DNA from 3 places in the Delftia sp. RIT313 genome. Region 2 is predicted to be linked to each of the others. Evidence: riboswitches for the same ligand, from Rfam matches in the RefSeq annotation. Region 2 holds a riboswitch; each other region holds the start of a gene.
The links. Region 2 has a riboswitch for cobalamin ahead of BW39_RS20350 (TonB-dependent receptor). Riboswitches for the same ligand answer to the same signal wherever they lie in the genome.
Positions count from the first base shown of each region.

Region 1 (5,689 bases), on a different contig from region 2:
GCGGTAGTGGCCCCAGAGGTTGGCCGTGGTCTTGGCCACGTTCTGCGGACGGTTGCCTGCGCGGTTGCCGCCAGCCTCGATGAGCTTGTCGAACTGGGCGTCCACATAGGACAGATTGCCCTCCACGCGCAGGGCGGGCGTGGCCTGGAAGGTGGCGGTGACCTCGGCCCCGCGCGAGGACTGGCTGCCGCCCTGGATGGAGATGGCCGGGCGGTCGGGGTCGCGCGTGATGATGTCGTCCTTCTTGATGTCGAACACAGCCAGCGTCCATTCGCCGCGCCCGCCAGCCACTTGCTGCTTGATGCCGATCTCGGCCTGGCGGCCCTTGCTCAGCTTGTAAGCCGTGTTGGCCAGGTTCAGCGACACCAGGCTGTTGACGGGATCGTGTCCCGAGTTGATCTGCCCATAGACATGGGTGTTGCGGGCTAACTCATAGGTCAGGCCCAGGCGCCAGGAGGTGGCGGCCAGCGTCTTGTTGAAATCCGTGCCGCCCACCAGCGAGTGGCTGGCAAAGTCGTAGACATCGCGGCGCAGGCCGGCCATGGCCAGCCAGCGGTTGCTGATGCGCCAGGCATCTTCCAGGTACAGGGCATGCTGGGTCACGCCGGTTTCTGTCTTGGCGGCGGTGAGATCGGGGCTGGCCCAGCTGCCATGCACGGGATCCCAGGCCGAGACCGTGGACGAGCCGCCATAGGGCGAATTGTTGGACAGCCGCAGGTTGATGCGCGCGGCCTCCCAGCCCATGGCGATCTTGTGCGAGCCCCGGTCCACGTTCAGGCCCAGGCGGTTGCCGGTCTGCTCCAGGTCGTGCAGGATTTCCAGGTAGTCGGAGCGGCCCACGGTCCAGGTGGCGGGGTTGAGCGCGTAGGCCTCGATGTTGCGCCAGTGGCGGTCGGACTTCACGTGGTACAGCTCGTTGCGCACCGTCAGCCAGTCATTGGCCTTCCATTGCACCTTGGCGCGCAGGCGCTCGTCGGCATAGCGCAGCACGCTGTCTTCGGCGTTGTAGTTGCGGTCGCGCAGCGACTCCACCACCTTGCCGTCCAGGCCCGGCGTGCCCCAGTAGCGGCTGGGCTTTTGCACGCTGCGGTCGGCAATCAGGTCGATCTGCAGGTCGCTCGTGGGCTCCAAGCGCAGCGTGCTCATGAACTTGCCGTTGCGCGACTGGTCCAGATCGCGCTCGCCCGCGCTGCGCGCGGTGTAGCTGTCGATGCGGTAGCTGGCATAGGCGCCCAGGGCGCCGGTCACGCCCAGGCCCAGGCGCAGCGTGTCGTCCGTGCCCGCACCCACCAGCACCTCGGCCGAGCTGGTGCGGCTGGGCTGCTTGCGGATGGCGTTGACCGTGGCGCCCATGGTGCCGCTGCCATACATCAGCGAGGCCGGTCCACGCAGCACGTCGATGCGCTCGTAGCCCCAGCTGTCACCCGGATAGGCCGTGGTGCCGGCGGCCACGCCCAGCACCATGCCGTCTTCGGCCACGCCCACGGAATTGACACCCGCAAAGCCGCGGCTGCTGAAGGACAGGCCGCCGTTGCCCGGCGTGCTGCTGGAGGTCAGGCCCACGGTGCGCGTGACGGCGTCCACCAGGGCGTAGTCGCCGCGCTCCTGCATCTGCTCGGCAGAGACGCCGTCCACGCTGGCCGGCACTTCCTGGTTGGAGACGCCGGTATGGCTGGCAGAGCGCGCAGGCTGGGCCAGTTGCTGGCCGATGCGTTCGGCCTGGCCGGTGACCTGGACCTCGGGCAGGGCGGTTGATGGGGGCGTTGGCGTGGGCGTGGGCGTTTGGGTTTGAGCCTGCGCCGGCAGGCAGATGAAGGCGCAGGCCAGGGCCAGCGGGCTCAGCCGCACGGAAAGGGACTGGGCAGCGCGAGCGCTGGAAACCCTGGAAAAGGAAGAATGCATTTCGAACATCGGTCTTCGACCGTCTGATGCGAAAGCAAGGCACTGCCACCTCTCCAGCCAGCGTGGGAGGAAAGGGCGCAGGACGTTGCCATCCGCACCCCGCAGACAGTCAAGAAAACGCCTGCACAGCAGGCGCGAAACGCAGCAGGCCGGTCTCCGGGCTCACAAGCGGCGCAAGGACATGCCTTCCGCCCAGCGCCCCGTCTTCCCAATCCACCCGCGAAAAGCTGCATGTTGCAGACCACGCCATGAACCAGTGACAGCCTGTCATCGCCCCTCCGCAGGGTTGCGGAGACTGGCGGGACAGGCATGGAGCGCCTTGACTTGTTTACCGTTGCGGGGGCAGCCAAGGCCTGTGCCGGCAGCGCAAAAAGCATTTGCTGGCAGTCACCTTGTTCCCGTTTCATCCCCATGGCTGGCATGCGGACACCTGTTGCACGGATGCCTTTGCAGGCGCGGCATTATAGCCAGCGGTCTGTTTTCATAGCCTTTGGCGCCTGGGGCACGTCGTGCAAAAGCAGCTCCAGACCCAGCCACTCGCCACGGTGAACGCGGCTGATGGCATGCCGCAGATGCACGCGGTAAAAGCCCGCCGCACCGCGCACCGGGCGCGGCCCCGTGGCGATGATGGCCGCATCCCCCAGGCCCAGCGGCAGCACCATGGGGCGCGATTGCATGCGCGGGCGCTGCTCGGTCATCACGAATTCGCCGCCCTCGAAATCCTGGCCCGGCCGGGACAGCAGCAGCACCAGCTGCAGCGGAAACACCGCCGCACCTTCGCTGTATGAACGCAGAGGGGCATGGCCCGCTTGCGGCACGCGCAGCAGATGTGGCTGTGGCTGCGTTTGGCCTGCTTGTCGGCCCGGACGCATGAAATCCTCGAAGCAGCCTGGCAACTCAGGCTGCAAGCCCATGTGTTCGCGCCAGCGGTTGGCCAGGGCCAGCAGATGCCCGTACAGCACCGGGCGCCATGCCTGCACGCAGGGCGGCAGGCCAGACGCGGCTGCCGCCTCGCGGGCCACGGCGCGGCTTTCATCCGCAGTCAGCAGCTGCGGCAGCAGGGCATGGCCTTCGGCATCGAGCTCAGCGGCAATCCGCGCCCAATCCAGGCGGGCGAAGCGATCCTGGCTGTTGAGCCTGTCCATTTCAGACCGTCCAACCATTCAGCCCGCCTTGCGAAAAGTGAGATTGATGCGCCGCCCGCCCAGCAGCGGGTGGGGCTGGTCCTTGAGCGGCAACACGCCGTGGTGGCGCAGCCGATCCACGCCGCCCCAGACCACCACGTCGCCATGCTGCAGCGGCACCCTGGCCGTGCTGTCCGCGCGCGCCAGTCCTCCAAACAGAAACGTGGCCGGCATGCCCAGGGACACCGAGACAATGGGCGCGCCCAGGTCGCGTTCGTCGCGGTCCTGGTGCAGGGAAAGCCGGGTGCCGGGCAGGTACTGGTTGATGAGGCAGGCATCGGGCACAAAGCCTTCGAACCCCGCCGCAGCGGCCGCCTCGCCCGCCAGCCGGACAAACACGACCGGCATGGCGGGCCAGGGCTGGCCGCTGAGTGGGTCGATGGCGCTGTAGCGGTAGCCGCGCCTGTCGCTGGTCCAGCCCAGCGCGCCGCAGTTGGTCATGGCCACCGACATGGTGAAGCCGCCCGGCGTGACCAGATGGCGCAGCGGCGCCTGCGCCGCAATGCCTTCGACCGCATCCAGCAACTGCGCGGCATGGGGCAGGGCATGGCCGCGCAGCACCACGGATTGCGGACCTATGGATTCGGCCCCGTTGGGCTGTTCATCGGCGAAAAGATCCAGCGTGCTCATACCGGCCATCCATCAAAGTGCGTCATGAAAGATCAGCCCCACGGTATGGCGATGGCCGCTGTGGATGCGGCTGACCCCATGGCGCATTGCCACGCGGCGGTAGCCGGTGCGCCGCCCGGGCACGGGCCGGTGGCGCACGGCCAGGACCAGCGCATCGCCCTGGTCCAGTGCCATCACATCGGCCCGCTGCCGGTCGCCATCGGCCTGGGTGATGACGAACTCGCCACCCGTGAAGTCCCGCCCGGGCCGCGACAGCAGCAGCACCACCTGCAGCGGAAACACATGCTCTCCATAGACGTCCTGGTGCAGGCAGTTGTAGTCGCCCGCACCGTATTGAAGGATGAGCGGCGTGGGCCGCAACTGGCCCTGCGCGTGGCAGCGCGCCAGGAAGTCCTGCAGCCGGTCCGGATAGCGCACCTCCAGCCCCATGCGCTGGTTCCAGAGATTGGCCACCGGCGCCAGGCGCAGATACAGCTGCTCGCGCAGGCGTTGCAGCAGCGGTGGCAAGGGGTAGTCGAAATATTGGTACTCGCCGCGCCCGAAACCGTGGCGTGCCATGACGATGCGGGAGCGAAAGCCGTCCTCCCTTGCGTAAAGAGCGGCCAGGTCGCGGCACTGCTGCGCATCCAGCAGGCCGGGCAGGCGCGCACAGCCTTGCTCATCGAGCTGGTGCTCCATCTGCGTCCAGTGGCAGGGCGGGGCGGATTCGCAAGCTTCGTTGTCGAAAAGACCGAGGTTGAGCATGGCGGGCGGGGTTGGCGGTATGGGCGCGGTTGGCAATATGGGCGCTGTGGGCAATTGCCGCAGTCTAGGGCGCCGCCGCAGCGCCTGCATCCCGCTTCTTGCAGTGGACAGAATGTCAACCGGTGGAAGCACCTGCCAGCCGCGTGCTGGACAGGCCTGGGAGGGCCGGCTGGCGGCTGCAATTGAACAATCGAGGCATTCCTGCAAACGCCTCAGGCCCGCCATGTCCAGCAACGTCCATCACCTCTATCTTTTCTTCGATACGCCCCTGCAGCTGCGCCGCGTGCAACTGATCTGCCAGTACCTGGCCCGGCAGTCCTGGGAGCAGGCCGAGCGCTGGATCCATGAGCTGGACCCCGCCCTGGACCGGTCCGCGCTGTGGGATGACGACTGGGCCAATGCCAGCGCCCTGGGCCACCCCCAGCACCTGGAACTGGGCTTCGACACCCGCACCACGGCCGGCATGCCCTGGCGATTGCTGGAGACGCTGTTCCAGCACGGCCTGCAGGCGGCGGTGCTGCATGTCTTCTACGACCAGGTGGGCGAGAGCGAGCGCTACCACTTCGATGCCGGCCAATGGGTCAGCCACCACGCCTGGCTGTCCCGATACCCGGAGCGCCAGGTGCTGGTCGATACGGATGGCGAGGTCTATCCGCAGCCCGGCCAGGAAGAGGGCGCCGACGGCACCGCTCTCACCAATCCGGCCCAGCCCATGACCATCACCCGGCTGCGCGAGCGGGACCAGGAGCGTGACCGCCAGGCCCAGGAATCCGTGCAGGCCCTGCTGGACACCATGGCCAGCCTGCGCAAGAGCGGCGTATCGCCCGTGCAGGGCATCGTGGGGCTGTTCATGCTGCGGGCCGGCTTTCGCGGGCTGTGCGAGGCCGTGGCCTTCACCGTGATTGCGGCCCTGGCCTTCAGAGGCAAGGGACTGTGGCTCTGGCCGGCTTTGGGATTGGTGCTGGCGGTGGTGCTGCCTCTGTACCGCATGGCCGGCGCGCGACGGGAGTTTGCGGGGCAGGGTGGCGGCGATGCCGCATCCTGAGACAATCCGCGCTCGGCAAAATGAAACAAATTGCACAAGACCAGCTGAATCCCAGGAGAGGGTGAACAGGATGAGGATACGGACCATGGCCCCGGCAGGGTGGATCTGCGCCAGCAGGCGCTGTTTTCCTGAGCGGAGCCGTCGCTGATGCAGCCCACCGCCATTGAACAGGGTGCTGCCGTGG
Region 1 covers NZ_JFYT01000047.1:21,419-27,107, forward strand. Annotated here, with positions in the region: gene BW39_RS13930 (TonB-dependent receptor) at 1-1,911, opposite strand, end outside; cobalamin riboswitch at 2,033-2,351, opposite strand; gene BW39_RS13935 (2OG-Fe(II) oxygenase) at 2,364-3,047, opposite strand; gene alkB (DNA oxidative demethylase AlkB) at 3,066-3,716, opposite strand; gene BW39_RS13945 (2OG-Fe(II) oxygenase) at 3,729-4,460, opposite strand; gene BW39_RS13950 (hypothetical protein) at 4,684-5,505, shown strand; gene BW39_RS13955 (hypothetical protein) at 5,686-5,689, shown strand, end outside.
Region 1: linked by a shared signal. The riboswitch ahead of BW39_RS13930 (TonB-dependent receptor) and the one ahead of BW39_RS20350 (TonB-dependent receptor) in region 2 are both predicted to bind cobalamin.

Region 2 (5,689 bases):
TGTTCAGGGGTTCGTTGGGTCATATTGGACATTTTGTTTTGAATTGGACAAAATGTCAAAATCCAGACGACTTCTCTGCGCTTCCACCATGTTCGACACCCTTGTAGACCTGCTGCAATCCCAGGGCGCGCGTTTTCGCGTGCTGGAACATCCGGCCGAAGGCCGCTCTGACCTCGTCGCCGAAATCCGTGGCACCGCCCCCGGCCAGGGCGCCAAGGCCATGCTCTGCAAGAGCCGCGAAGCGGCCGGTGCGGGCGATCCCCAGCTGTTCCTCGCCGTGCTGCCCGGCGACCGCAAGCTGGACTTCAAGCGCCTGGCCCAGGCCGTGGGCGTGCGCAAGGCCACGCTGGCCTCGCCCGAGGAGGCCCAGGCCGCCACGGGCTGCGTGATGGGATCGGTGCCGCCGTTCTCCTTCAACCCGCAGGTGCGCCTGGTGGTGGACCCGGCCCTGGTAGAGCGCTTTGGCGAGATCGCCTTCAACGCGGGCCGGCTGGACCGCTCCATCGTGCTGGACTCGGCCGACTATGTGCGCATTGCCCGGCCCGCGCTGCACAGCCTGAGCGGGGAGGGCGCCGATTGACCCGGGGGCCGGGCGGTGCCCACAATCGCAGCAACGCCCGCACACCCTCTCCTGACCATGTCCACCCCTGCGAAGCAGCACCCTGACCGGCCCGATGCGGCCGGCTTTGTGCGTGCGGCGCTGGCTGCTGCCCTGGCCCAGGTGCAGTCGCATCTGGCGGTTTTGGAGGGCGGTGGCAGCGATGCCGAGACCATTCACCAGCTGCGCGTGGCCCTGCGGCGCCTGCGCACCGTGCTGCGTGAGTGCACAGGGCTGGCGCCCGGCATGCGCGCCGAATGGGATGACCCCCTGGCCCAGGCCTTTGCGCAACTGGGCACGCTGCGCGATGCCGATACGCTGGCCGATGTGGTGCGCCCGCTGCTGCAGGCAGCCCATGCGCCCCTGTGCGAGTGGCAGGCGCCGCAGGCCGTGCAGGCGGATGCAGCCGCTGCCGTGCGCGAGCCGCCGTTCCTGCACGCGCTGGCCGAGATCCAGGCGCTGGCGCAGGCGCCGCAGGCAGAGCCATCGGCCCGTTTTGCCCACCTGTCCGCCGCAGGCACGCGCAAGTACCTGGCACGGCGGCTGGCGCGCCTGCACCGCCAGGTGCTGCGCGACGGCCGGCACTTCGACCGCTTGCCGCTGGCGCAGCAGCACCGTGTGCGCAAGCGGCTCAAGCGCCTGCGCTACCTGGCGGACTTTGCGCGGGAATTCGCGCCCGGAATGTGGCCCGGCAAAAAGGGCCGGCGCTTTGCCGAGGCGCTGGTGCCCGCCCAGGACGCGCTGGGCCTGCACAACGACATGGCCGTGGCGGCGGAGCATTTTCGTGACGAGGCCGGCACGGATCCGCGCGCCTGGTTCGCGGCCGGCTACCTGCAGGCCCGCCTGGCCACCAGCGCGCGCAGCAGCCGTCGCGCGCTGCGGGCGCTGGCCCGGGTGCCGGGCTTCTGGGCTGGGCGATAATCCGCCGCTGGCGCACCGCCGCAGCCCCTGGGCCGTGGCGGTGCGCTGTTGCTGAAGGTGCCCCATGCCGTTCACCGGCCAGGGGTTCAACGGGAAGCAGGTGCGCGATGCCATCGAGGTGGCCGCTCGCAATGCCTGCGCTGCCCCCGCAACGGTCAGCGGAATACAACTCCCCACGCGGACGCGCCCCAAACCACGCGCCGCAAGCCACTGTGTCCTTCTCGGACATGGGAAGGCGGGGATGCCTGCCGCAGCGCGCCCACCCTGCGCGCCGCAGCGTTCCGCAAGCCCGGATACCGGCCTTCTGCATTGCTTTCGGACGCCGCGGGAGTGCGCCTGTCCGGTCCGGCCCCAGCCTGCGCTGCCGTGGCCGGCTCCGGCGTGCGCGCTGTGCGGCGTGGTTCAGACGATAGGCCCCGCGGGTGAGTGGGGCAGTTGGGTTCAACGCATGCGCTTCGCTTCTTCGGCCGCCGATTCCTCCGGCCTTCTCTCTGTTCTCCCTCTTGTCTCCAGCCTGCGGCCCGTAGCGGCCGCCGTCCTGTTGGCCAGCTGCGCTGCAGCGGCCGGCGCCGCGCAGGAGCCGGCTTCCGGGCGATCCACGGACTCCGCCGACGATGCGCTGGACGCCGTCTTCGTGACCGCCACCGCGCGGCCCGAGGCGCGCAGCCGCATCGCGGGCACCACGCAGACCATCGACCGCGAGGCCATAGAGCGCTCCAGCGCGCGCTCGGTCACCGACCTGCTGGCCGAGAACGCCGTGGGCTTTCTCAGCGAATGGACGGCTGCCCAGACCTCGATGAACCTGCGCGGCGCCTCCACCGACGGCCAGGGGCGCGACTTCCGCAGCCAGGTGCTGGTGCTGGTCAACGGCCGGCGCGCGGGCACGGCCAACCTGTCCAAGCTCAGCCCCTCGGATGTGGAGCGCATCGAGATCGTGCGCGGCCCGTCCTCGGTGATCTACGGCAGCCAGGCCATGGGCGGGGTGGTCAACATCATCATGAAGACGGGAGCTACCGCACCCGGCACGCGCGCCCAGGTCCAGGCCGGTTCATGGGACCTGTGGCGCACCGATGCGCAGACGGCCGGCGCCAATGACCGCTTCGACTGGTACTTCGGCGTGAGCGCAGGCGGGCGCGGCGACTACGAGTCGGGCGATGGCGGCACGCGCATGGAGAACACGGGCTGGAAGCGGCGCGGCGCCAGCGGCGCCCTGGGCTGGCAGCTGCACGAGCTGCACCGCGTGGAGCTGCAGCTGCGCACGGACGGCATCTACAACGCGGGCTTTCGCGGATCGGGCGCCAACATCTACAGCCGCGACAACCGCAGCAACCGCTCGCTGGACCTGACCTACGAGGGCGCACTGCCCGGCCAGCGCCTGAGCTGGACGACCCACCTCTACAGCCTGGTCGATACCGATGAGTTCAACTGGGCATCGCCCGTGATCCGCTCGGGCAACAGTGCCGTGCCCGGCACGGCGCGCGACTACAACCACCGCCAACTGGACGCCACGGGCCTGCGCTTTCAGCCGCGCCTGCGTGTCAGCCAGACCAATGACCTGCTGATGGGCTTTGACTGGGAGCGCAGCAAGCTGCGCTCCGACCGCCTGCGCGTGGCCATGCCGGGCGGCCCGGCGGGCCAGGTTGCGCCCTACGACAACAACCAGACCGAGCAGGTGCATGCGCTGTACTTCGAGGACGCGCAGACCCTGTTCGACGATCGCCTCACGCTGCGTGCCGGCCTGCGCAAGACCTGGGGCACGACGCGTTTCGACGATACGCCCAACCTCGCCCTGGCCCAGGCCAGCACGCGCGACTATGACAACCACACCTGGTCGGCCGGCGCCACCTGGAAGGCCACGGACCGGCTCACGCTGCGCGCTGCGGCCTCCACGGGGTTCCGCGCGCCCACGGCCACGGAGCTGGCCTCGGACTTCACGGCCGTCGGCGGTGGCCGCACCTTCGGCAACCCCAACCTCAAGCCCGAGACCAGCCGCCAGATCGAGGTTGGCGCCGCGCTGCAGCAGCCCGGCTGGCGCGTGGATGCGGCCCTGTTCCAGAACACCATCAGCGACCGCATCATCACCGTCTCGCGCGGGGCCACGACCAACACCTCGGACTACGCCAACAACGCGGCCGACATCGTGGCGCGCGGCCTGGAAATGCAGGCCGACATGGACCTGGCGCGGGCGCTGAACCTGACGGGCCACCAGCTCAAGGCCTGGGCTGGCGGCTACTACCACTTCAGCATGCGCGACAAGGGATCGCCAGCGTCGGCCAATACGGACAAGGTGCAGCGCATGTACCGCTACGAGGCCTCGGCCGGCGTGCGCTACGGGCGCGGCAGCGGGCGCCTGCAGGGCGACTGGAGCCTGCAGCTGTCCACGCTGCTGCGCGGTCCCATGTGGTACGACACGGAAGAGGCGCTGCTCATCCCGCAGGGCGAGCCCAGCAGCACCTTCATCCACCGCAAGGGCGCCTTCACCATCTGGAACCTGCGTGCCGACTACCGCGTGTCGCGCGGCGTCAAGCTGTTCGCAGCCGTCAACAACCTGTTCGACCTGAACCGCCATCCCATCTTCATCGCGCTGGACCGCGCGCCCTGCATCGCCAACCCGGCGTACCAGAACGGCGGCTGCGGAACGTCGATGGCGGGCCGCGAACTCATGGTCGGCCTCCAGGCGGAGTTTTGAGGACCACGGCATGAGGCAATCCAGCACCACGCGCCGCCAGTTGCTGCGCCAGGGCGCGGCGGCGGCCCTGGGCTGCGGCCTGCCCGCGGCCTGGGCCGACACCGTCGCTGCAGGCGGTCCGGTGGTGCTGCAGGATGCGCTGGGCCGGCGCGTGGAGATTGCCGCGCCGCCGCAGCGCATCGTCTCCATCTTTGCCTCCAACACCGAGCTGGTGGCCGCGCTGGGCCTGCTGGACCGCGTGGTGGGCGTGGAGGATTTCACGCGCTTTCCACCGGGCGTGGAGCGCATTCCCAAGGTGGGCGGGCGGCTGGGGTTCTCGGTGGACGCCGTGGTGGCGCGCCAGCCGGACCTGGTCATCGTCACGCCTGCGCGCCAGGCGGCGCACCAGCTGGTCGATCCCATGGAGCGCATCGGCGTGCCGGTGATGGTGCTGCTCAGCCGCTCGCTGGCCGAGGTGATGGACAACCTGCGCCTGGTGGCCCGCGCCACGGGCGTGCAGGCGCGCGGCCAGGCGCTGGCCCTGGCGCAGGAAGCGCGGCTGCTGCGCGTGGACCGGCTGGTGGCCGGCCAGCCCCGGCCGCGCGCGCTCATGGTCACGGGCCGGCTGGGCAACGGCATGCTGCTGGCGGCCCGGCCGGGCACCTATACGGGAGAGGCCATGGTGCGCGCGGGCGCTGCGTTCGCGCTGGACGGCCTGGGCACCGTGCCCCAGGTCTCGCCCGAGGCCGTGCTGGCCGCCGACCCCGACGTGCTGCTGTTCGCAGGCACGCAGGAGGCCATGCAGGACCTGATCGGCCAGCGCGGCTGGCGCGACCTGCGTGCCGTGCGCGGCGGCCGGGCCACCACGGTGGCGCGTGCCGAGTTCCTGATTCCCGGGCCGCGCACCTTCGGCGGCGTGGAAAAACTCTCGCGCTGGCTGCACCCTGTGGCCTGGGCCGGGGAGGCCGCATGAATTCCCTTTCACATCCACCTGCGTGGCGCCCCTGGGCCGGTGCGGTCCTGCTGCTGCTGGCCAGCTTGCTGATCGCCGCCTGCGCGGGCCACCAGTGGGCCAGCCCGGCCGACCTGCTGGCCGCGCTGGGCGGCGAAGACAGCCTGCGCAGCCGGCTGCTGCTGCAGTGGCGCGTGCCGCGCGTGCTGGCAGCCGCCCTGGTGGGCGCGCTGCTGGGCCTGTCGGGCGCCATCTTCCAGGGCGTGTTCCGCAATCCGCTGGCCGAGCCCTATCTGCTGGGCGCCTCGGGCGGCGCGGCGCTGGGGGCGACTGTCGCCTTGCTGGTTCCCATGCATCTATTGTTCGGCCTGCCCCAGGCATGGACGCTGCCCGTGCTGGCCTTTGCCGGCGCCTGGGGCTCGACCGTGCTGGTGCTGGCCGTCTCGCGCGTGGCCGGTGCCACCGATGCGGCCGGCATGCTGCTGGCCGGCGTGGCGCTGGCGGCCGTGCTGGGCGCGCTGCGCTCGTTCCTGATGCTGGCGCTGTCCGA
Region 2 covers NZ_JFYT01000067.1:20,415-26,103, forward strand. Annotated here, with positions in the region: gene BW39_RS20335 (helix-turn-helix transcriptional regulator) at 1-23, opposite strand, end outside; gene BW39_RS20340 (YbaK/prolyl-tRNA synthetase associated domain-containing protein) at 89-580, shown strand; gene BW39_RS20345 (CHAD domain-containing protein) at 638-1,519, shown strand; cobalamin riboswitch at 1,558-1,838, shown strand; gene BW39_RS20350 (TonB-dependent receptor) at 1,968-4,208, shown strand; gene BW39_RS20355 (ABC transporter substrate-binding protein) at 4,219-5,160, shown strand; gene BW39_RS20360 (FecCD family ABC transporter permease) at 5,157-5,689, shown strand, end outside.

Region 3 (5,689 bases), on a different contig from region 2:
GGCACTGCTGCTGCTGGTGCCGCTGGGCGACCGGCTGGAGCGGCGGCGGCTCATGCTTTTGCAGTTGCTGGGCCTGGTACTGGCCCTGGCGGCCGTCAGCACCGCGCGTTCGGCCGTTCTGCTGCTGGGGGGCATGCTGGCCGTGGGCCTGCTGGGCACGGCCATGACGCAGGGGCTGATCGCCTATGCGGCCAGCGCCAGCCAGGCGCATGAGCGCGGGCGCGTGGTGGGCGCGGCCCAGGGCGGTGTTTTCATCGGCCTGCTTTTGGCGCGCGTGTTTGCCGGCGCCGTGGGTGACCTGGCTGGCTGGCGTGGCGTCTATGCCTGCTCGGCCCTGTTGATGCTGGCCCTGGCCTGGCTCCTGTGGCGGCAACTGCCCCGGCTGGCGGTGCCCTTGCATGCACCCAGCTACACGCAGCTGCTCGCCTCCATGCTCCAGCTGCTGCGCCAGGACCGCATGCTGCGCACACGCGGCATGCTGGCCCTGCTGATGTTTGCCACCTTCAATATCTTCTGGAGCGCCCTGGTCCTGCCGCTGAGCGCACCGCCCTACAGCCTGTCGCTCACGGCCATCGGCGCCTTTGGCCTGGCCGGCGTGGTGGGCGCACTGGCAGCAGCCCGTGCCGGGCACTGGGCCGACCAGGGTTTCGCGCAGCGCACCAGCCTGGGCGCGCTGGTGATCCTGCTGCTGGCCTGGGCGCCGATTGCGCTGCTGGAGCAGTCCCTGTGGGCGCTGGTTGCCGGCATCGTGCTGCTGGACCTGGGCGGCCAGGCCCTGCATGTGACCAACCAGAGCCTGATCTTTCGCAGCAATCCGCAGGCCCACAGCCGGCTGGTGGGCCTGTACATGCTGTTCTATGCCGTGGGCAGCGGGCTGGGCGCGCTGATTGCCACCAATGCCTACGCGCGGTTTGGCTGGCACGGCGTCTGCGTGGCGGGGGCGGCGTTCAGCCTGGCGGCCCTGGTGTTCTGGGCCATGACACGGGAAACGGCTGCCCAGGCCAGCGTTCCCGCCTAGACCCGGCTCACCAGCTCCGAAGGCACCCGGCCCAGCGCCTTGCGGAACATGGTGGAAAACGCGCTGGGGCTGTCATAGCCGAGGTCCAGCGCCACCTGCGTGACCGATGCGCCCGCAGACAGCCGGGACACCGCCGCCAGCAGGCAGGCCTGCTGGCGCCAGGCGCCAAAGGCCATGCCTGTGTGCTGCTGGAAAAACCGGCTGAAGGTGCGCAGGCTCTTGTTCAGCGTCTGCGCCCAGTCCTGCGGCGTGGCGCGGATGCTGGGCTGGGCCAGGAACTGCTTGCACAGGGCGGCCAGCTTTTCATCGCGGGGAATGGGCGCGAACAGCGGCAGGCTGCGGGCCGAGGCCAGCTCATGCAGCACCAGCGTGACCAGGGCGCCGTCGCGGCCTGCTTCGTCGTACAGCGCCGGCAGGTCGGCGCAGGACAGCAGCAGCTGGTGCAGTAGCGGGGTGACGACCAGGGCCTCGCAGTGCACACCCGGGCGGGGCGCAGCAGCCGGTTCGATGTACAGGCTGCGCGTGCTCACGCCCTGCATGCGCACGCTGTGCGGCTTGCTGGCCGGAATCCACACGCCGCTGTAGGGCGGGATGGTCCAGGCGCCGTCGTCGGTTTCCACTTCCATCAGCCCGCTCATCCCGTAGAGAAACTGGGCACGCCGGTGGCTGTGCGTGGGCAGCAGCGTGCCAGGCGTGTAGTCGGTGCCGATGGCCAGCACATCGCGCGCCACGGCGTCCACGGAATGCAGCGGGATGTTGAGCATGGGAATGTCCGGAAAACAGCCAACAGGCTTTGGCAGGAATTCGAGGATTATTGACCCATCCGCGAAAGCAGGCCAAACCGCAGCATCCTAAGGTTCAGTCCTTGCTCGTTTTTTCCAAAGGACTGTCTGTGTTTCCTCTCCTGCTGCTGGCTTTCGGTGTGCTTGCCGGCGTGACCACCGTGCTCTTCGGCTTTGGCGGCGGCTTCGTGGCCGTTCCGCTGCTTTATGCGCTGCTGACCTCCATCCACGGCGCGGACTCCGCCATTGGCCAGGCTGCCATGCACATTGCCGTGGCCACCTCCACCTGCGTGATGATTTTTGGCGCCTCCATGGCCACGCTGCGCCAGCACCGCGCGGGCGCCCTGCCGTGGGAGCAGGTGCGGCCGCTGGCTGGCTTCATCGCGGCCGGCGCCGTGGCGGGCGCGGCGGCCGCCACCTGGCTCAACGGCGACTGGGTGCGCTGGGCTTTCATTGCCTACCTTGCGCTGACCATTGCCGACGCGCTGCTGCGCCCGGGCTTCGTGCACGGCACCACCGCCCAATTGCAGCCCATGGGCCGCAGGCCCGCCGCCATCGCAGGCCTGGCGATTGGCGCGATTGCAGCCTTCCTGGGCGTGGGCGGCAGCGTGATGACCGTGCCGCTGATGCGCCGGCGCGGCGCCAGCATGGCGGCCGCCACGGCCATGGCCAGCCCCCTGTCTCTGCCCATGGCCGTGGCGGGCACCGCTGCCTACATGCTGGCATCGCAGGGCGCGGGGCTGGGCCTCTGGCATGTGGGCTATGTGGACCTGCAGGCCTTTGCGCTGCTGACGGCCGGATCGTGGACGGGCATCAGGCTGGCGGCACCGCTGATCGGCCGCATTCCCGATGCCCTGCATGCCAAGGCCTACCTGGCCCTGCTGGGCCTGGTGCTGCTGGTCATGATCGTGGCCTGAGCGCTGCGCTCAACCCTCCTGGAAGATCGCTTCGATCCGGGTCTCGAACACCCGGGCAATGGCGAATGCCAGCGGCAGGCTGGGGTCGTAGCGGCCCGTCTCGATCGCATTCACGGTCTGGCGCGACACGCCCAGCAGGTCCGCCAGCGCGGCCTGGCTCCAGCCGCGCTCGGCGCGCAGTTCACGGATGGTGTTTTTCATGGGAGGGGCACTTTGGCGGAACAGCTCATCGGCTGCGCAGCCAGTGGGCCACCGAGGCAGCCACCCAGAGCGCACCCATCAAGGGCCATACCATGAACATGCTGAGCTTGGGAAAACCTGCCATTTCCAGGAATCCGTAGGTGAAGGTGATGCCGGCCGTGCCCGCCGCCGCAATCGCCAGCTGCTCCAGCATGGACTTGCGCAGGAACTCGTCGGTATCGCGCACCAGGCGCACGATGGCCCGCACGGCCAGCGCAAACGCCAGCATGGGGCTCAGCAGCAGCGCTGTGCGCAGGGCCCCGGCCTGCATGTCGGCGCTGAGCAAAAGCGCCCCCACAAGCAGCGCCATGTAGAGCAGCAGCGCAAATCCAAGTTCCTTCTGGTAGCGGCGGTTGGTGACCGTTGTTTGATTCATGGAAGTCTCTCGCAATGTGTAAAGGATGCTTGACATTGTGCGATGCCACCGGCGGGTATGTCAAGCAAGCTTTACATCGGTACTGAACGCCCCGCCGTACAATCGCCGCCGTTGGTGCCAGCAGCCCCAGGGGCTGCGGTTAAACGGGAAACATGGGGCGGCCAGATAAAGCCGCCCGCATGTACTGCCCCCGCAACAGTGAGTGAAACGCCGCGTGCATTGCACCGGCCCCCGCCAAACCCGTGCCACTGGGCGTACAGCCCGGGAAGGCCTTGGCGAGTGCGTCACCAGTCTGGATACCGGCCAACAGGCGGCCGGCCGCGCATGCAGCGCAGCCGGTCTTTGTGGTTTCCGTGCCGGCGGGGTCGCTGGCGCGCAACTGGCTCGCATCCATGCACACCCTCGCCCTCGCGCGCGCCCCTGGCGCCGCTCTTCGCTCGCCCTCGGCGTTCCCCGTACTGCGCACGTTGTCCGCCCTGGCTGCGGCCTCGCTGCTGGCCTGCCAGGCCCAAGCACAGGTACAACAGGCACAACAGGCGCAGCGCGCACAGACCTCCCAGCTCGATACGGTGGTCGTCACCGCCTCGCGCAGCGAACAGTCCCTGCGCACCGTCACGGCCGACATGACCGTGATCGACGCCGAGACCATTGCCCGCAGCGGCGCCACGGGCGTGGCCGACCTGCTGGTGCAGGTGCCGGGCGTGCAGATCAACCGCAATGGCGGGCCGGGCCAGGTCACCTCGGTCTACCTGCGCGGCACCAGCAACCAGCACACTGCCGTGTTCATCGACGGCGTGCGCTACAGCTCGCAGGAGCTGCAGGGCGGCGCGGTCTGGTCCACCCTGCCGCTGGCGCAGATCGAGCGCATCGAGGTGCTGCGCGGCCCGGCCGCCGCCATCTATGGCTCAGACGCCATGGGCGGCGTAATCCAGATCTTCACCAAGCGGGCGGACGGCCAGACCCGCGCCTATGCCGAGGCGGGCATAGGCAACCAGGGCACCAGCAAGCTGGCCACGGGATTTCAGGGCGGAGCCAACGGCTTCACCTACGGGCTGAACCTGGCGGACGAGCGCAGCGACGGCTTCGACGTCTACCCCGGCAACACCTTCTCGCCCAACCCGGACAAGGATGGCTACAGCAACACCTCGCTGGGCCTGAACGCGGGCTACAAAACGGGCATCCACCAGATCGACGCCAGCCTGCTGCACAGCCGCCTGCGCACCCACTACGACCAGAGCCCGCCGCCTTTCGACGACTACGACGTGGTCAAGAACACCACCGGCAGCCTGCGCTGGCAGGCAGGCTGGAACGCCATGTACAAAAGCGTGGTCCAGGTCTCCCATACCGACAGCCAAAGCGACCGCCACACCCAGTCGTCGGAAAGCGCCAAGGGCCGCTCCACCAACTACCTGCTGCAGAACCTGTTCACGCTGGGCCAGCACCGTTTCAACATCGACCTGGAACGCCGCGAGGACAGGCTGGACACGCAATACGCCTGGACGCAGAACACCGACAGCCGGCGCGTGCAGAACTCCCTGTCGGCCGGCTGGCGCCTGACGGAGGGGCGCCACCAGTTCGACGCCAACCTGCGCCACGACCAGGTGCGCGACCAGCAGAACAAGACCACGGGCGGCCTGGGCTACGGCCTGCAGATCGACGAGCGCTGGCGCTGGGTGGCATCGGCCGGCACGGCCTTCCGCACGCCCACGCTGTACGAACGCTTCACGGGCCAGGCGGCGGCCGACCTCAAGCCCGAAAGCAGCACCAACGTGGAAACGGGCCTGCACTATGCGGCCGGTGCCAACCGCCTCTCGACCGTGGTCTACCGCAACAAGTTCAAGAACCTCATCACCTACGACTGGAACAGCGCCCTTCCCTGCAACTGCTACCGCAACTGGCAGAGCGCGGAGATCACCGGCCTGACGCTGTCGGGCAGCACGCGCCTGGGCAGCGCCAACCTGGGCGCCTCGCTGGACTTCATGAACCCCGAGAACCTGGAGACCGGCAAGCTGCTGCCCTACCGCTCCAAGCGCATGCTCAAGCTCAACGCCGACACCCAGGCGGCCGGCTGGACGCTGGGCGGCGAAGCGCAGCTGTACAGCGGCCGCTACGCAGACGAGGCGAACACCCTGCAACTGGGCGGTTACGGCGTGGTCAACCTCTACGCCCAGCGCCAGCTGACCAGGCAATGGACGCTGCTGGCCCGCGTCAACAACATCGCCGACCGCGACTACGCCCCCACGCGCGGCTACGCCAACGCAGGCCGCACCGTGTTCGTCAGCGTGCGCTGGACTCCCCTGCCCTGACCGCCATGCACCTGCTTGTGCGCCTGCCCCGCCTTCTGCTGCTGATCGCC
Region 3 covers NZ_JFYT01000044.1:20,347-26,035, reverse strand. Annotated here, with positions in the region: gene BW39_RS12075 (MFS transporter) at 1-1,018, shown strand, start outside; gene BW39_RS12070 (AraC family transcriptional regulator) at 1,015-1,782, opposite strand; gene BW39_RS12065 (sulfite exporter TauE/SafE family protein) at 1,911-2,717, shown strand; gene BW39_RS12060 (helix-turn-helix transcriptional regulator) at 2,727-2,918, opposite strand; gene BW39_RS12055 (hypothetical protein) at 2,944-3,333, opposite strand; cobalamin riboswitch at 3,430-3,655, shown strand; gene BW39_RS12045 (TonB-dependent receptor domain-containing protein) at 3,726-5,639, shown strand; gene BW39_RS12040 (ABC transporter substrate-binding protein) at 5,645-5,689, shown strand, end outside.
Region 3: linked by a shared signal. The riboswitch ahead of BW39_RS12045 (TonB-dependent receptor domain-containing protein) and the one ahead of BW39_RS20350 (TonB-dependent receptor) in region 2 are both predicted to bind cobalamin.